DNA from 2 places in the Paenibacillus sp. FSL R7-0128 genome. Region 2 is predicted to be linked to the other one. Evidence: a T-box and tRNA genes for the amino acid it is inferred to sense, from the RefSeq annotation. Region 2 holds a T-box; the other holds one or more tRNA genes.

Region 1 (9,149 bases), 170 kb from region 2:
CAGCAGGCAGAGCAGCGCTATGTGCACCATCTGCTCTACGCCGCTCCTGCGCTCAAAGGCCGGATCGAAGTCATCGAGGATATTGTGCCGCTGCAGGACATTTCCGTCAGCCTGCGCCTCCCCTCCTCTGATCCCGTCCACCGGGTCTATCTGGCCCCGTCGATGACAGAGCTGCCGTTCACCGTCAGCAGCGGGGGCGGGATCACCTACACGATTCCTTACCTGGAGAATCATCAGATGGCGGTAATCGAGCTGGTGTAGATTAGGTCCATTTATAGTAGAATAATAAGAGCTATACCATTGCCTAGAATGAGAGGATGACCGGGATGCTTCAGTCCATTGTGCACATTGCTCTAGTCGTTAAGGATTATGATGAAGCTATAGAATTTTATACCAACAAGCTGAATTTCACATTAGTTGAAGATCTCTATCAGCCCGAGCAGGATAAAAGATGGGTCGTAGTCTCCCCTCCCGGATCATCAGGCACTACCCTTCTGCTGGCCCGGGCGTCGAAGCCTGAACAGGAGTTCTTTATCGGCAATCAGGCAGGCGGACGAGTATTCCTATTTCTGAACACCGATAACTTCTGGCGAGATTATCATGAAATGGTCTCCAGGGGGATTGAATTCGTTAGAGAACCCAAAGAAGAAGCTTATGGAATCGTTGCGGTATTCAAGGATTTGTACGGCAACCTGTGGGACCTGCTGCAGATGAACGCAGACCACCCGATTTCCAAGCGGATACAATGATTGCACAGCACTGCAGGCCAGGTCATTGGACTCCAAATGTATCTCGCAGATAGTTATCAAGAATCTGAAGGGGCTCGTGTAACGCCTGGTTTGGAAACTTATGAGTTACCTTATAGCCTACTCTAGGGGGCACTGACACCGCCAGCTTCTGAAGAACAAATTCTCCCATCCCCTTCATATGGGCGCCAATCGAAGCGGGCACAATCGTCCATTGTCTGGCATTCGTCAAAAAAGTAGTGATGAGTCCCGCTGAGTCCAGATGTACACGGGACGGACACAGCGGGTCCCACCACTGGTCATGTCTGAATTGAAACTCCCGATTCCAATTGACGAGGACTTCATGCTCTGCCGCCAATTCTTCCATTTCCACCGTATCTCCAGCCTGCCGCCCTGGCACAGCCAAGCGCAACAGCACCATTTCTTCAGTGAAAAACGGTTGAACAGTAACGCTAGGCGACACAATTTCCCGTACCACAAACGCCACATCCATCTCACGCCGCTCAATACTATCAAAAGCCTCCTGAGTATGCTGCGTACGAATCTGCAATCGGATGGACGGAGTATGCTGATTAAGCATTCTATATACCGGAGGCAAGACAAAGTGGCTTATACTTTCGGCAGCGCTTATGGCCAGACTTAACTGCAAACCATTCGCCTTTAAAATTTGAGTTTCCCTCCAGAGCGCCTCCCATCTTTCCGCAATACTAAAAAAGTTCTCCCCTTTTGGGGTCAGGCTGATTTTGGCTGCCCCTTTTCTTCGCTCCACCAACAGGCCGCCCATCCCTTGCTCTAATGTCTTTAAGCGGTAACTTACCGTTGCTTGTGACAGATGCAGCAGATCGGCCGCTTTACTTATACTCCCAGTCCGTACGATAGCTAAAAACGCTTCTATCCCAGGAAAATACATAGAATACCTCCTCAATATATAGAAAATATTAATATAGTTCACAAAATATTTGCGTTTTACAACATTATTCTTTATGTCTAAAATTATCATTAACACAGACAAGGGGTCAAATAGTCCAGGTTATGAAAAGGTGGTTCAGCTATGAAGGTTCTCATCGTTGGTCATTTTAACGAAACTGCACAATCAAAGATTACCGGGTATTTTCCGCAAGACTGGAACGTTATCATTGTCCCGCCCGGACAAGATATGCTGCATCATATTGAAGATTGCCAGGTCCTCATTCCTGAACATATCCAAGTGGACCCTAGCCTGCTGGCTAGCGCCAAAAAATTAAAATTGGTACAGACAGGTGCAGGTTATGATAATGTCGATATCCCCGCCTGTACACAGCTCGGCATTTGGGTAGCCAATGCGGCAGGAGTGAATGCACAGGCCGTGGCCGAGCACGTAATGGCACTAATGCTGGCTTATTATAAAAACATCCCGTTTCTTGATCATTTCATGAAAAACAGGATGGATGAACATCATTTGGAGTACACAGGAAGTGAATTAGAGGGCAAAACCATGGGGATTATCGGGCTGGGCGCTATCGGAAAAAAGGTAGCTGCATTTTGCAGCGCATTTGATATGAATGTGTTGGCTTATGCGAGAAATACCGAAGTGCCATCGGACGGCATAGTGAAAATGACCGATTTCGATACACTCCTAAGCACATCCGACATCGTCAGTGTTCACGTACCCTTGACTGAGCAAACCAAGCACCTGATGAACCAAGAAGTCTTCAAGAAAATGAAGGATACTGCTATTTTTATCAATACCGCCCGCGGGGGGATTGTCAACGAAAGAGACTTGCTGGACGCATTAAAAAACGGAGATATTTCCGGAGCCTGCCTGGATGTGTATGAATCCGAACCGCTTCCTATAGACAGTGAGCTCCGCACGCTGGATAACGTGATCCTTACTCCCCATACCGCAGGAATGCCTGACGGCCGGAAATTCCACCAAAAAAGATATGATTTCTTCATAAAGAATATAAAACGTGTACAAAACGGGGAAGAACCTGAAAGCAATCTAAATCAGTTAATATAGTTTCAGTGCAATAAAAACAAAAAAGGTTTATGACATTGTCCAAAATACAATGTCATAAACCTTTTGGTAATACCGGCGAGAGGACTCGAACCTCCACGGTTTCCCACTCGATTTTGAGTCGAGCGCGTCTGCCATTCCGCCACGCCGGCTTAATATCATATAGATCCATCACGGATAATTAAATTTAAGATGAAAAACATTCAATAAAGTAATAATGGCGCGCCCTGAGAGATACTTATGCTACGCATCCGATTGCGAAGTTGTGCTATCGAAACTTATGCTCCAACGAACTCGTTCGAATCTTAAGGACACTTGGTTAAATCAGTGAAGTAATAATGGCGCGCCCTGAGAGATTCGAACTCCCGGCCTTTTGATTCGTAGTCAAACGCTCTATCCAGCTGAGCTAAGGGCGCAAAATATGGAGCGGACGACGGGAATCGAACCCGCGACCCTCGCCTTGGCAAGGCGATGCTCTACCGCTGAGCCACGTCCGCACACGGTATGTATTCAACTGCTTTAATGAAAATGGCGGAACCGACGGGATTCGAACCCGCGATCTCCTGCGTGACAGGCAGGCATGTTAGGCCAACTACACCACGGTTCCAAGATAATATTGCGGGGGCAGGATTTGAACCTGCGGCCTTCGGGTTATGAGCCCGACGAGCTACCGGGCTGCTCCACCCCGCGTCAGTAAAAAATATTCTCTTCTAGCTTGCAAAGTCTGCATGGTGGAGGCTGAGGGGTTCGAACCCCCGACCCTCTGCTTGTAAGGCAGATGCTCTCCCAGCTGAGCTAAGCCTCCATCGAAGAAGCAACTTAATGATCATAACACATTTTCATAAGATATACAACCATTAATTTATTAAAGAAGAAAGTGGTGACTCGTATGGGATACTCTCCACTCCGTTACGAGATTGCGAAGTATTCCTTACGAAGCGTATGCTTCAACGAACCCAGGGAATTCTCATCCCATAATTCAAAGAAGAAAGTGGTGACTCGTATGGGATTCGAACCCATGTTACCTCCGTGAAAGGGAGGTGTCTTAACCCCTTGACCAACGAGCCAGATAAGCAAACAATCTTTCGACAACAAAAGATATTATATCAAATAAAACAGTATAATACAATAGAAATATTAATATTGTATATGGTCAGTATCTACATCACATGCAAAGAGCTTATTCTCATGCCCTCTAAGACATCTCTCCATCTGTAAAGCGCCCCAGGGACTCCTGCCTTCATCATGGCTTTCCAGTCAACTGTATAGAGTCTCAGAGGAAGCAGACAAGGTTGAATTGACGAACATCTCGTCCCTCGCGTCTCAGTCTGCCCACAATCTCTAACTGCATCAGATTAAAAATAGTGGAGCAGACGCAATTCCTCTTCAAATTACTTCTTTTTTCCAATCGGGAGTTGTTCTTCAGGGGCGTTTGGCTTAGCGTAACGGACTGAGGTGCTCTTATTTGGGAAGAAAGTCGTCAATTGGGCGAGTAACGGACTCCACAGGCCTTATCCTTTGCACTTCAGCTCCGAAACATCTCATAGAGAGACGATAAGGTCGCCTGAGTCCGTTAAGCTGCAAAAAGTGGCGTTTTCGCGGGGATAAGATCTCTCCGGTCCGTTAGATTTTGGGTTGATACGGTTTAACAAGCTTATTCATCCTTTTAGATCTGATGAGGTACTAGTGTCATAGGTAATGCTTCCGCCATAGCCTGAATCCAGGTATACCAGCATCGAATAGATAAAGTCACGCAACAAAAAACCACCATTGATAATCAACAGTGGTCTTAAGTGCTTGGCAACGTCCTACTCTCCCAGGACCCTTCGGTCCAAGTACCATCGGCGCTGGAGGGCTTAACGGTCGTGTTCGGGATGGGTACGTGTGGAACCCCTCCGCTATCGCCACCAAACGGGCATTTACAGCGTAAATGCTTCAGGAAATTGATTCCTGAAAACTGAATCCGAAACGAATCTGCGAATTATTTTTTTTTGGATAAGCCCTCGACCGATTAGTATTGGTCAGCTCCATGCATTGCTGCACTTCCACCTCCAACCTATCTACCTCGTCGTCTTCAAGGGGTCTTACATACTGGGAAATCTCATCTTGAGGGGGGCTTCACGCTTAGATGCTTTCAGCGCTTATCCCGTCCGTACGTAGCTACTCAGCCATGCTCCTGGCGGAACAACTGATGCACCAGCGGTACGTCCATCCCGGTCCTCTCGTACTAAGGACAGCTCCTCTCAAATTTCCTGCGCCCACGACAGATAGGGACCGAACTGTCTCACGACGTTCTGAACCCAGCTCGCGTACCGCTTTAATGGGCGAACAGCCCAACCCTTGGGACCTACTTCAGCCCCAGGATGCGATGAGCCGACATCGAGGTGCCAAACCTCCCCGTCGATGTGGACTCTTGGGGGAGATAAGCCTGTTATCCCCAGGGTAGCTTTTATCCGTTGAGCGATGGCCCTTCCATGCGGTACCACCGGATCACTAAGTCCGACTTTCGTCCCTGCTCGACTTGTAGGTCTCGCAGTCAAGCTCCCTTATGCCTTTGCACTCTGCGAATGATTTCCAACCATTCTGAGGGAACCTTTGAACGCCTCCGTTACTCTTTAGGAGGCGACCGCCCCAGTCAAACTGCCCGCCTGACACGGTCCCCGTACCCGATGAGGGCACTAGGTTAGAACCTAGATACGATCAGGGTGGTATCCCAACGGCGCCTCCGCAGAAGCTTGCGCTCCTGCCTCCACGGCTCCCACCTATCCTGTACAGATCGTACCCAAATTCAATATCAAGCTGCAGTAAAGCTCCATGGGGTCTTTCCGTCTTGTCGCGGGTAACCTGCATCTTCACAGGTATTAAAATTTCACCGGATCTCTCGTTGAGACAGCGCCCAAGTCGTTACGCCATTCGTGCGGGTCAGAATTTACCTGACAAGGAATTTCGCTACCTTAGGACCGTTATAGTTACGGCCGCCGTTTACTGGGGCTTCGGTTCACAGCTTCGGGTTTAACCCCTAACCGCTCCCCTTAACCTTCCAGCACCGGGCAGGCGTCAGCCCGTATACTTCGCCTTGCGGCTTCGCACAGACCTGTGTTTTTGCTAAACAGTCGCTTGGGCCTTTTCACTGCGGCCCCCTCGGGCTATTCACCCTACCGAGGCACCCCTTCTCCCGAAGTTACGGGGTCATTTTGCCGAGTTCCTTAACGAGAGTTCTTCCGCGCGCCTTAGAATTCTCTTCTCGCCTACCTGTGTCGGTTTGCGGTACGGGCACCTTCTCCTGACTAGAGGCTTTTCTTGGCAGTGTGAGATCATGACCTTCGCTACTATAATTTTCGCTCCCCATCACAGCCCAGCCTTAACGATGTGCGGATTTGCCTGCACACCAGCCTCACTGCTTAGACGGACATCCATCAGTCCGCGTCACTACCCTCCTGCGTCACCCCATCGCTCATAGCGGATTACGGTGGTACAGTAATTTCAAACTGTTGTCCTTCGACTACGCCTGTCGGCCTCGCCTTAGGTCCCGACTTACCCTGAGCGGACGAGCCTTCCTCAGGAAACCTTGGGCTTTCGGCGGATCAGATTCTCACTGATCTTTTCGTTACTCATACCGGCATTCTCACTTGTGTAGTGTCCAGCGCTCCTTACGGTACACCTTCAACCCCTACACAACGCTCCCCTACCCCAGATGCAAAGCATCTAGCCATAGCTTCGGTGGTGTGTTTAGCCCCGTTACATTTTCGGCGCAGAGTCACTCGACCAGTGAGCTATTACGCACTCTTTCAATGGTGGCTGCTTCTAAGCCAACATCCTGGTTGTCTGTGCAACTCCACATCCTTTCCCACTTAACACACACTTGGGGACCTTAGCTGATGGTCTGGGCTGTTTCCCTTTTGACAATGGATCTTAGCACTCACTGTCTGACTCCCGGCAAGAAGTAAATGGCATTCGGAGTTTGACTGAGCTTGGTAACCCTTGCGGGCCCCGCACCCAATCAGTGCTCTACCTCCACCACTCCATTCACCGAGGCTAGCCCTAAAGCTATTTCGGGGAGAACCAGCTATCTCCGAGTTCGATTGGAATTTCTCCGCTACCCCCACCTCATCCCCGCATTTTTCAACATGCGTGGGTTCGGGCCTCCAGTGCGTGTTACCGCACCTTCACCCTGGACAGGGGTAGATCACACGGTTTCGGGTCTACGTCCACATACTCAGTCGCCCTATTCAGACTCGCTTTCGCTGCGGCTCCGGCTTCTCACCTTAACCTTGCATGTTAAACGTAACTCGCCGGTTCATTCTACAAAAGGCACGCCATCACCCATAAAGAGGGCTCTGACTTTTTGTAAGCACACGGTTTCAGGTTCTATTTCACTCCCCTTCCGGGGTGCTTTTCACCTTTCCCTCACGGTACTGTTTCACTATCGGTCGCCAGGTAGTATTTAGCCTTAGCAGATGGTCCTGCTGGATTCATACGGGGTTTCACGTGCCCCGCACTACTCGGGATCCGTCTCGGAGAGAACACAGTTTAGGCTACAGGGCTTTTACCTCTATCGCGGGCCTTTCCAGACCTCTTCACCTACCCTATTCCTTTGTAACTCCATGTGAGACGTCCCACAACCCCAAGAGGCAAGCCCCTTGGTTTAGGCTGTTCCGCGTTCGCTCGCCGCTACTGACGGAATCACTATTGTTTTCTCTTCCTCAGGGTACTTAGATGTTTCAGTTCCCCTGGTCTGCCTCTGCGTATCCTATGTATTCAGATACGAGTAACTGCGAATTACCACAGCTGGGTTTCCCCATTCGGACACCCCCGGATCAAAGCTTGCTTACAGCTCCCCGAGGCAGTTTCGTTGTTCGCCACGTCCTTCGTCGGCTCCTGGCGCCTAGGCATCCTCCGTGTGCTCTTAGTAGCTTAACCTCGATTTTTCCGTCAGGAAAATATCGGACAATGAATTTCTTCAACGCCTGTATTTCCATCAAGATCATCGTAGCATCGCCATTAATTCAAAACTTGTTTACACAAGTTCAGCTTAAAGGAATGTTCTAAAACGCAAATTCGTTTCGGTATCCAGTTTTCAAGGATCAAGTTGCTGTTATTACGGGACAATCACGGCTGTGATGTTCGGAATAACAGACAGTCTTACTTGAGAGCTTAAACTCTCAAAACTGACCAACGAGTGAGTATTCGAACCCAAGGGTTCTATTATGGAAGCAAAGCTTCCGATTTGAATGTCTTCATTGCAGAAGACGATTCTCCATAGAAAGGAGGTGATCCAGCCGCACCTTCCGATACGGCTACCTTGTTACGACTTCACCCCAATCATCTACCCCACCTTCGGCGGCTGGCTCCCTTGCGGGTTACCCCACCGACTTCGGGTGTTGTAAACTCTCGTGGTGTGACGGGCGGTGTGTACAAGACCCGGGAACGTATTCACCGCGGCATGCTGATCCGCGATTACTAGCAATTCCGACTTCATGCAGGCGAGTTGCAGCCTGCAATCCGAACTGAGACCGGCTTTGCTGGGATTGGCTCCACCTCGCGGCTTCGCTTCCCGTTGTACCGGCCATTGTAGTACGTGTGTAGCCCAGGTCATAAGGGGCATGATGATTTGACGTCATCCCCACCTTCCTCCGGTTTGTCACCGGCAGTCACTCTAGAGTGCCCAGCTTCACCTGCTGGCAACTAAAGTCAAGGGTTGCGCTCGTTGCGGGACTTAACCCAACATCTCACGACACGAGCTGACGACAACCATGCACCACCTGTCTCAACTTTCCCCGAAGGGCACCTGATGCATCTCTGCTTCGTTAGTTGGATGTCAAGACCTGGTAAGGTTCTTCGCGTTGCTTCGAATTAAACCACATACTCCACTGCTTGTGCGGGTCCCCGTCAATTCCTTTGAGTTTCAGTCTTGCGACCGTACTCCCCAGGCGGAGTGCTTACTGTGTTAACTTCGGCACCAAGGGTATCGAAACCCCTAACACCTAGCACTCATCGTTTACGGCGTGGACTACCAGGGTATCTAATCCTGTTTGCTCCCCACGCTTTCGCGCCTCAGCGTCAGTTACAGCCCAGAAAGTCGCCTTCGCCACTGGTGTTCCTCCACATATCTACGCATTTCACCGCTACACGTGGAATTCCACTTTCCTCTTCTGTACTCAAGTCACCCAGTTTCCAGTGCGACCTCAGGTTGAGCCCAAGGTTTAAACACCAGACTTAAATAACCGCCTGCGCGCGCTTTACGCCCAATAATTCCGGACAACGCTTGCCCCCTACGTATTACCGCGGCTGCTGGCACGTAGTTAGCCGGGGCTTTCTTCTCAGGTACCGTCACTCCGGCAGCAGTTACTCTACCGGACGTTCTTCCCTGGCAACAGAGCTTTACGATCCGAAAACCTTCATCACTC
Region 2 (9,149 bases):
GCTAACACCGCTCCCGCTACCCGCCGCAGCGGCCTTACTAAGCACGCGCTGCGCCCGGGCATAGGCGTACATCAGGTAGACGCCGGTGTTGCCGGATATTTCCATTGCCTGCTTGAAGTCGAACACAATCTCGGTGCCCAGATTGAAGCGCAGCAGGTAGTAACGGATGGCAGCGGTGGCGATGAGCCGGCTGGACAGGCCGTTTTTGTCCGAACGGGTGGATTCAATCATGTCTTCCATGAGCCGGACCAGCTCGGTTACCTTAATGCCGATTCCCTGGCGCCCGGACATGGCGTAGGAGCTTTTGCCGCTGGAGGTATCAATGCCCAGCCCGGCCGCAGAAGCGGGACTCAGCGAGACCACCCCATAGCTGACATGATGCAGCGCGTCTGCCTGCGCACCGAATCCCAGTGCCTTGAGCGCCTGCTTGACCATCTGCTGCGGATATTCCTGCCGGTAATCGATGACGTTCACGACCTGATCCGCCCGTCCAAAAGGCAGAGCCTGTCCGCTCAAGCCGGTCGTCCACAGTCCGCTCTGAAATTCGCTGTAGCTAAAGTCCTTCTCCAGCAGTCCGAACTTCCACAGATGATAGGCGATGTCCTTGGCGGTATAGGTCAGAATTCCGTTCGAGCGCACCAGCACCTTATCCTTCTGATGCTCCTCCAGCGTGTCTGGTGTAGCGTCTTCAGCGGGTTGCTTCAGAATCCAGCAGCCTGCCAGCTTGCCTTCCGTCTCCTGCACGAAGATCTCCGTCTGCGACAGCAGCTCGAATGCCGAGGACCAGAAGCCCTCCTTCAGAATGCTGCTCTCCCACACCAGCAGATCGTAGTCAATACCGAACCCCCGCATCTCCTCCACATGCTCTTTCACGATCTGCCCGGCGACGAGGTTGCCAATCCAGGCGGTGTTGCCGTGGCCTTCCTCCAGCGCATGAAGAATTTCGGTCCGCTTCTGCACCATCTCGGGCTGCTGCGCGTACGTTTTGTTAATCTCGGCATAGATGTCCCAGCAATAGTCCCCGAACCGGACATGGGCTCCCGCCAGCGGAACATTCAGCAGACCGGCTACGGTGTCTGCCAGCTGATTGCCGAGATCATCCACGTAGTTGTGCACCTCAACGGTATGGCCGGTCGCCCGCAGTACTCTCACCAGTGCGTCCCCGATACAAGAGTTTCTCAGGTGGCCTATATGCATACTTTTATTCGGGTTGACCGAGGTATGCTCTACAATCACTTTCGACCCTCCTGCATGCTGGGGCAGCGTGAAACTCCCCTTCGACCGTGCCCAGGCCTGCCAATCCAGATACATATTAATAAACCCCGGACCGGCGACCTCGGTTCTCAGCACCAGTCCGTGAACAGAGCCCGAAGCTTCGAGCTCGGCAACGATCAGCCCGGCGATAGCCAGGGGAGCTTTGCGCAGGGGGCGGGCGAGCTGCATGGCGATATTGCTGGAATAATCCCCGTGGTCGGCACTCGCCGGCTGCTCCAGGGCAACATTCATTTCAGCGATGGCGGGCACGCTCAGAGTTAGCGCGATTTTGTGAACAGACTGCTTCAGGCTTTCTTGGATTAGCTCACTTAGCATTGGCATGAATAACAACCTCCTGAATAAAATAACGACAAAAAAAGCCTTCATCTCCTAAGAGACGAGGCTTGTGCGCTCGCGGTACCACTCTCGTTGCTAAACCTCACAGTTCAGCCACCTTACAGGTTAACGGTCCTCAGCCGGGGCTTCCTACTCTCAGGGTTCAGAAGTCCATCTCACGGGTGCGCTTCATGGTTCTAATCTGTACCGGCTTCCACTAACCCGGCTCGCTGGGGACTAGATATAAGACCATTACTCTCCCGGTCATCGATTAAATATGGATTTGTATCAGTATAGCGAAATTCTGAAAGAAAGCAAGAGCAGATTGCTGTGCAGCAGGGGTCCTCCGGTTAAGAATCACTCGTCATTGGGCGCCCCTGTCAGATTCTTGATGTCCGTTGATCCATAAATCAGCAGCATGATTACAATGACCAGCAGGAGTCCGCTGGCAAATCCTTCTCCGTCAAAACTGTCCATAGCCCCGTCCCTCACTTTCACTTGCGAATGTGTTCAGGTGTTTTCGGCTTTCTTTTTCAAAGCGGTCATGATCTCGTTCAGCGTAAGGCTGCTGTTGTTATCGAGGAAGCTGACCAGCTTATTGACATTGTCATTGCTCAAATCACTTAAGGTTTTATATTTGCCCACCAGACTGACGAACATGGATGCGTCCGTGTACATCTGGATGGAGTCTACTTTCAGCTTGCCGGTCAACAGAAGTGCAGCTACAGCAAATTCAAGCCCCTTAGGTGTCTGGGTTTTGGAGCTGGACGGTGTTTTTTTGGCGGCGGGCTTCTTTCCTTTTCCTGGAGGGGGCATGGGACTCCCTTCTTCCGTTCGGCGTTCGTATGGAGAAAGCGCGGCCCATGGGCGGTCTTTCCTTATTCAAGAATATGCGTGCCTGCGGTCATTGGTGAATAGGCTCAGGCCTGTGTCCACACCGTTACAGGAAAGTCCGAATATGAATATATCGTACTTTGACACTAGAACTTCAAGGGAGGACGAGACAGGATGGCGATTTTGTCAACAGGACCGATAGAGAACAATGCCGTTTCGGGAGTCAGACCTACGCAGACGGTGACGGTAAGAATAGTGAAGCGGAATGCCCCAGGCAGCGCCTCTATTAGTATTCAGGGATATGTGCTGGGCGCTACCAGAACGCTGTATGTCAGTGAGGTGATTGATGTTGCTCCGAATCAAGTGGTAACCCGGGATTATTTTGCCGATCTGAATGCCTATGAATTTGTGTTCATCACTGGAGAAGTAGACGAAGATGAGATTGGAATATCCGTGTGGGGCAAGACATCAACCGGCCAGCTGGTGAATGCACACCGTGTAGTGACGCATGAGAAATTAAGCTCAGACGTATAGAGGGTTAGGGTATTATTCTGGACTTGCCAGTTGTAAAATGAAACAGGGACCTTTCAGAGCTACTCGCTCAGAAGGTCCCTGTTTATATTGCGAATAAAGCAGAACGGGCTACAACAGGTTGTTCAACTCAGATCGAGAGGATTTCACGTATATCATGCTCGCTCAGGCTCGACAACGCCTCCTGCCCCGGCTGGATCACCTCGTCAATCAGGTTTTTCTTTTTCTGCTGCAGCTCGTACATTTTATCCTCCACCGTACCCTGGGCTACCAGGCGGATGACCTGTACGATCTTTTTCTGCCCGATCCGGTGGGCGCGGTCGGCGGCCTGCTGTTCGACCGCAGGGTTCCACCACAGGTCATAGAGAATGACCGTATCGGCGCCGGTCAGGTTGAGGCCGGTACCGCCCGCCTTCAGCGAGATCAGGAACAGGTCGCGCTCGCCTTCATTGAAGCGGCTGCACAGCTCAACCCGCTGGGAGGCCGGGGTCTGTCCGTCGAGATAGAAATGCGTAATCCCCAGCAGCGCCAGTTCACGACTTATCATGCCGAGCATTTGCGTGAACTGCGAGAAGATCAGCATCCGTTTGCCGGAGCTCCGGCATTCGTCGATAATCTCCAGTAGCTGCTCGAATTTGCCGGAGCCTCCTGTGTACCCGTCCACGAACAGGGCGGGATGGCAGCACAGCTGGCGCAGCCGGGTCAGTCCGGCCAGCACCTTGAGCCGGCCGTTCCCGAAGCTGTCGCTGTCCAGATGCTTAAGCGCTTCTTTGCGCAATCTGGCCAGGTAGGCGACATAGAGCCGTTTCTGCTCCGGCAGCAGCTCGGAGGCCTGGAGGGACTCGATTTTGTCCGGTAGCTCCTTCAGCACATCGCTCTTCAGGCGGCGCAGCAGGAAGGGGCGGGCGCGTCTGGCGACCGTCTCCCGGGGAAGGTCATGGAACGCCTTCTTTCCGGGGAACAGTCCAGGGAAAACGACACTGAAGATCGACCACAGGTCCTCCAGTGCATTCTCCACCGGCGTACCGGTCAGCGCAAAGCGGTAGCGGGCCTGAAGCAATCTGACCGCCTGCGAAGTCTGGGTCTCATGATTCTTAATCATCTGCGCTTCATCCAGAATGAGCGTATGGAACGACTGCTTGGCATACTCATCCACATCTCTGCGCAGCAGCGGATACGAGGTGATGATGACATCATGCCCGGCCGTGTTCCGCACGGTCCGGCTGCGCTCACCAGAGTTGCCGTCAGCAATGACTGCCTTAATCTCAGGGGCGAAGCGCTTCAGCTCATTGAGCCAGTTATAGACCAGGGAAGCAGGGGCAACCACCAGCGCAGGTACGCCGCTCTTCCGGATGTCCTCCAGCTCAGAGAGCAGGAAGGTGATGCTCTGCAATGTTTTGCCAAGGCCCATATCGTCCGCCAGAATCCCGCCGAAGCGGTAATGGGCCAGCGTCCTCATCCACTGGAAGCCGTACTGCTGGTAATCCCGCAGCACGGGAGCCAGACTCTCCGGCACTGGGAAGTCCAGATTTTCGGGACTCGCCATATTAGCAAGCAGCCGCCGGAAGGAGCGTCCGGTCTCGATGGTCTGCCCCTGGAAGGTGCCTGCATGGAGATGGAGGGCACGGACCAGCGGCAAGGAGAACTCCGTACTCCGGATATCCACGCTGCGGACGCCAAGCTCGTTCATCAGCGCGATAATCTCTTGGAACTCAGCGGTATCCAGCGGGAGCAGAGCTCCGTCCTTGAGCCGGTGATATTTACGTTTTTCCTGGAGAGATTTCAGGACCGCGGTAATGTCATTCTCCGTGATGCCCTCCATGGCGAACTTGAAGTCCAGCCAGTCGGTCTTCTCGTTCCAGCTCAGGCTGACCTTGGGCGCTGCATGCTCCGTAAGCACCCGCTCCTTGACCGCAGTGGTCGCATAGACCTGAAGCAGCGGTTCCAAGAGCGGGATGGTATGGTGCAGGAAGTCGAATTCCCCGTCCTCGTCACGCATGATATACCCGCTCTCCGTCCGCGAGAAGGACTCATGGGCCATCAGGTCCAGAATCCGCCGCTCCGCTTCCCCGTCCCGCATCAGTATGACCTCGCTGCTCCGCTCATGCGCCTTCTCCTCCAGCGGATTGATGACAATTCCGCCGTACTGGAATTCCAGCCCGGCCAGCAGCCGGTCCCTTACCCGGTCCAGGTAGAGTCTGGCGTGTAGCCGGGTCTGGACGATCCGGTCCGCGATGGCGTCGGCAATGCTTACTCTGCCCAGCTTCTTCAGGCCGGGTATGACCCTGTCCATGAAGGGCTCCATCTGCTCAGGCGCAATCGCCAGGCTATCCCGCCGGCTGCTGCTGAGCATCCGCTTCAGCTCTGCGAGACGCCCGCATTCCTGCGCCGGGAGCTTCAGCAGCCTGTCTTCGGTCAAGACCAGTCCATAGCTCTCCAGAATCGTAAGCTGCTCAAGCCCCCGGACATCCAGCCGGTAGCCCTCCTCCTGTGCCTGGTCGAACTGGAAGCTGAGCGGCAGCGGCTCCTCCGAGACCGACAAGCGGTCAAGTTGAAGCTGTCCATGCTGAAGGCGTACGGCAGGCGCGGCTTCTAGCAGGGGGTACAGACTCTTCCAGAAAAAAGGGGCCACCGGCAGCAGCCGGTCATTTCCCGGATGGCTGGAGCCGGCAGCATACGGATTGTTGAGGCTGTTGTAGACCTTCTCATTCTGCATGATCTCAATCAGCTTCAGCAGGACCTCATTATCTTCCTTGGAGAAGCTGTGCAGGGCGGGATCATAGCTGAAGTGCGCTGTGAACTCAAAAGGCTCGCCCCGGCGAACCTGCTCCAGAAAAGGTCTGATCTTCTGCGCGATATAGAGGCGCTTGGGGCCCAGCTTCACTTCGATTCCAAGCATCGTGCTGCTGTAGCCGATGTTGAAGGGCCGGCAGATGAACTCGACCTGGAGCGGAGTCCGCAGGTCGATATACGTGCCGGCACCGCTTGGCAGCTGCCGCCCTCCGGTGAATATTCCGAGCATGCTGTTCACCAGCAGCCGGTCTGCGCTTCGCTCCTTGTGCTCCGCCCCGGAGAGGGGAGAGCTGCCTTGCACGAGCGGCAGACTGCCGTCCCTTGCGGGATAAGTCTCCTCCGCCTCCGCCTGAATATCCGCCGCCTGGTCAGCTCCGGCCGCCCGGCTGCGGTAGAGGACCGCCACCAGCGCCGCCGCAATATGCTTGCAGAAGGGGCCGCCGTGATAGTAAGCCGGGCAGGTGCATTCCCCCTGCACATCCCCGTCACTGTCGATAATCAGCGCGATCTCATGGCTCTCCAGCCCATGGACCTCAGCGCGGTATTTGGAATATTCGTCTTCCTCGTTATGCTCCGTATAGACAAGATCCACCTTATGGGCATGATAATAAGCCGCTCCCTGGTCAAAAGCGGCATTGCCGCACAGCAGCTTGATTACCCGTTCCGGCACCTGATAACCCACGTATACTCACTTCCTTTTATTGCTTCTATCTAAGCCACCCCCACGGGGGATATCGTACTTAAAGATTATCCATTCCCGCCGATCCCGTGCAGAATGAAGCTTATCGTCTGTTCAATCTCAGCCTCATCATTCCAGTCCTGCTCCGGCATTAGCACCAGCCGGGTCAGCAGGTATCCGGCAATTGCGGAGATGGTAAAGCGGATAATCGCAGGAGTGGGCGCATCAATCACTTCACCTTCCGCCTTGAAGTGCTCGGTAATTGCAGTGACACGCGCCAGAACCTGCTCGAAGATATTCTCGGTCAGCTGTTCCTTCAGCGCAGGCTGGAAGGGGATCTCCTGAATGAGAATTTTGACGATCTTGAGATTTCTGCGGACGAACTCCAGCCGGTTCACCATGAAGGCCTTAAGGAAGGCTTCGTAGCTCTCGAACGGCACATCCAGCACACCGCTGAAGTTGCGCAGCACGAACGGGGCGATCATCCGGCTCATGGTGGGCACAACGATGGCGAGCAGCAGATCTTTTTTGGTCCGGTAATAACGGAAGATCGTGCCTTCGGCCACGCCGGCCTTCTGGGCAATCTCACTAGTGGCGGCCGCCGAGAATCCCTTCTCTGCAAAAACATCAATCGCCGCCCGCAGAATGGACAGCTGCTTGGGCGTGACCTGCTCCTTCTCGCTGAGGTCCAGCAGCTCCTGGACCCACTGGTCTTGCTCCAGCTGCCCCTGATCGGCAGCAGGGTTATTCTCCATCAATAGAACCTCCAGACTCTTGCAGTTCCTCCTAGTGTACCATAGCCTGTTCACCCTTTACATTCTGCGGTGCTTGCGCAGAGCCAGTACATTCAGCAGCATGAACAGCAGGGAGAAGCCGATCAGCATGAACACATCCCCGGCGATATCACTCCAGCCTCTGCCGCGCACCATGATATCCATCAGCGCCTGTGAACCGTAGTACATGGGAGTGGCAAGTCCAATGCGCTGGAGCCAGAGCGGCAGGGTATCCAGCGGAAATAATCCGCTCAGGAAGATCTGAGGCACAATGACCAGGGGGATGAACTGGATCATCTGCAGCTCATTGGCGGCGAATGCTGAGAGCAGGGTGCCGAGCGTCAGCGCCGACATCGACAGCAGCAGCGTCATCAGCAGCACGTAGCCGAAGCTGCCAGTCATCATAATCCCCAGCACCTGGATGGAGAACCAGGAGATCAGCAGGGCCTGGAAGACGGTGAAGATGCCGAAGCCGCACACATATCCGGTGACGATCTCCCAGCGCTTCAGCGGGGTGGAGAGCAGACGCTCCAGTGTGCCCGTGGTCCGTTCGCGCAGGAAGGAGACACCGGCAATCAGGAAGACAAAGAAGAACACGAACACCCCGATCATAATCGGGCCGAAGCGGTCGATCGTCTTCATATCCTCCGCGCCGTAGAGGTAGCTGATCTGCGGCTGGAGCTGCCCGCCGCCCGGAGCTTGCTGCCGGAGGCTCTGCGCAGCTTCCTGCAATGCCATGATCACAGCGCGGTTAGCCGCCGGATTGCTGCCTTCAAGGACAACAGCAGGAGCGTCTCCCTTCATTGTAAGGAGAGCATCGATGGCTCCCGCCTTCAGGGCGGCCTGCCCGGATGCTTCATCGGCATAGCTGGTAACCTCAGCCTGCTCGGCTTCCAGCGCTGAACTGAACACTGCCGCGCCGCCGGAGACACCGATCCTAGGCTCATAGGCATCGCTGCCGAACACCAGGCTCATCAGGCTAAGCACCAGCAGGGGAGCGATGAACATCAGCGCCATGGTTCTCCGGTCATGGATGAATTGCTGCAGAATTCTCAGGGTAATGGCCCGGATTCTCATCGGCGTACACCTCCATAGCAGAGGAAGGCTTCTTCAATGCTGGCGGTGCCGGTAGCCTGAAGCAGTCCGGCCGGAGTATCAGCCGCCAGCAGCACGCCGTCCCGGATCATCGCCAGCCGGTCACATTTCTCCGCCTCATCCATCACATGTGTGGTCAGCACAATCGTCGTTCCCTTACGGTTCAGCGCCTTCAGCTCCTTCCAGATAGACTGGCGCAGCACCGGATCGATGCCGACCGTCGGTTCATCCAGCAGCAGCAGCGGCGGCTCGTGCAGCAGGGCAATCGCCAGGGACAGCCGGCGCTTCATGCCGCCGGAATATTGGTCCACCCGCTTCCGCAGATGCTCCTGCAGATTCACCAGCTCCATCACATCCCCGATCCGCCGCGTGCGGTTGCCGCCCTTCAGTCCATAGAGCGCGGCGAAGAACTCCAGATTCTCCTTGGCGCTAAGCTCCGTATACAAGGCATCCGACTGGGCCATATATCCGATCTGCTGGAGCATGGCAAGCTTCGGCATCCGCACCCCCAGCACGGTGACCTCACCGGAGCTTACCTCGTCTATGCCCGTAAGCAGCTTGACCAGCGTGGTTTTGCCGGAGCCGGATGGCCCCAGAATCCCGAAGGTCTCTGCCTGATTCACCTGAAGCGTAATATCCTTCAACACTGTTTTATCACCAAAAGCCCGGTTCACATGAGTAACCGCAATGACAGGCTTCCCCTCATCCATACCAATCTCCTCCATTCGCCATAATAATGAGTGAGCGCTCACTCATTATACTAATGATTCCCTGCTTAAAAGTAAATAAAATTGTAAGGATTATCCGTTACTCCTGCTCTTGATCCGGGTAATAAAAGGGACATCCTATGGTTA

Evidence for each region. A T-box is a leader RNA that pairs with one kind of tRNA and senses whether it is charged. The one in region 2 lies ahead of argS (arginine--tRNA ligase domain-containing protein), so its partner is inferred to be a tRNA-Arg.
Region 1: it has a tRNA-Arg gene. The T-box ahead of argS (arginine--tRNA ligase domain-containing protein) is inferred to sense a tRNA for this amino acid. The anticodon was not compared.

The regions. Positions count from the first base shown of each region.
Region 1 is NZ_JBBOCD010000001.1:5,945,516-5,954,664, forward strand. It holds gene NST26_RS25025 (alpha-amylase family protein) at 1-261, shown strand, start outside; gene NST26_RS25030 (VOC family protein) at 327-749, shown strand; gene NST26_RS25035 (LysR family transcriptional regulator) at 772-1,656, opposite strand; gene NST26_RS25040 (hydroxyacid dehydrogenase) at 1,798-2,745, shown strand; tRNA gene NST26_RS25045 (tRNA-Leu) at 2,816-2,894, opposite strand; tRNA gene NST26_RS25050 (tRNA-Arg) at 3,082-3,158, opposite strand; tRNA gene NST26_RS25055 (tRNA-Gly) at 3,165-3,239, opposite strand; tRNA gene NST26_RS25060 (tRNA-Asp) at 3,272-3,349, opposite strand; tRNA gene NST26_RS25065 (tRNA-Met) at 3,359-3,432, opposite strand; tRNA gene NST26_RS25070 (tRNA-Val) at 3,472-3,547, opposite strand; tRNA gene NST26_RS25075 (tRNA-Glu) at 3,735-3,809, opposite strand; rRNA gene rrf (5S ribosomal RNA) at 4,538-4,654, opposite strand; rRNA gene NST26_RS25085 (23S ribosomal RNA) at 4,734-7,662, opposite strand; rRNA gene NST26_RS25090 (16S ribosomal RNA) at 8,006-9,149, opposite strand, start outside.
Region 2 is NZ_JBBOCD010000001.1:6,113,215-6,122,363, reverse strand. It holds partial or broken gene argS (arginine--tRNA ligase domain-containing protein) at 607-1,590, opposite strand; T-box leader at 1,645-1,867, opposite strand; gene NST26_RS25795 (hypothetical protein) at 2,101-2,406, opposite strand; gene NST26_RS25790 (hypothetical protein) at 2,599-2,958, shown strand; gene NST26_RS25785 (DEAD/DEAH box helicase) at 3,086-6,430, opposite strand; gene NST26_RS25780 (TetR/AcrR family transcriptional regulator) at 6,496-7,182, opposite strand; gene NST26_RS25775 (ABC transporter permease) at 7,240-8,277, opposite strand; gene NST26_RS25770 (ABC transporter ATP-binding protein) at 8,274-9,005, opposite strand.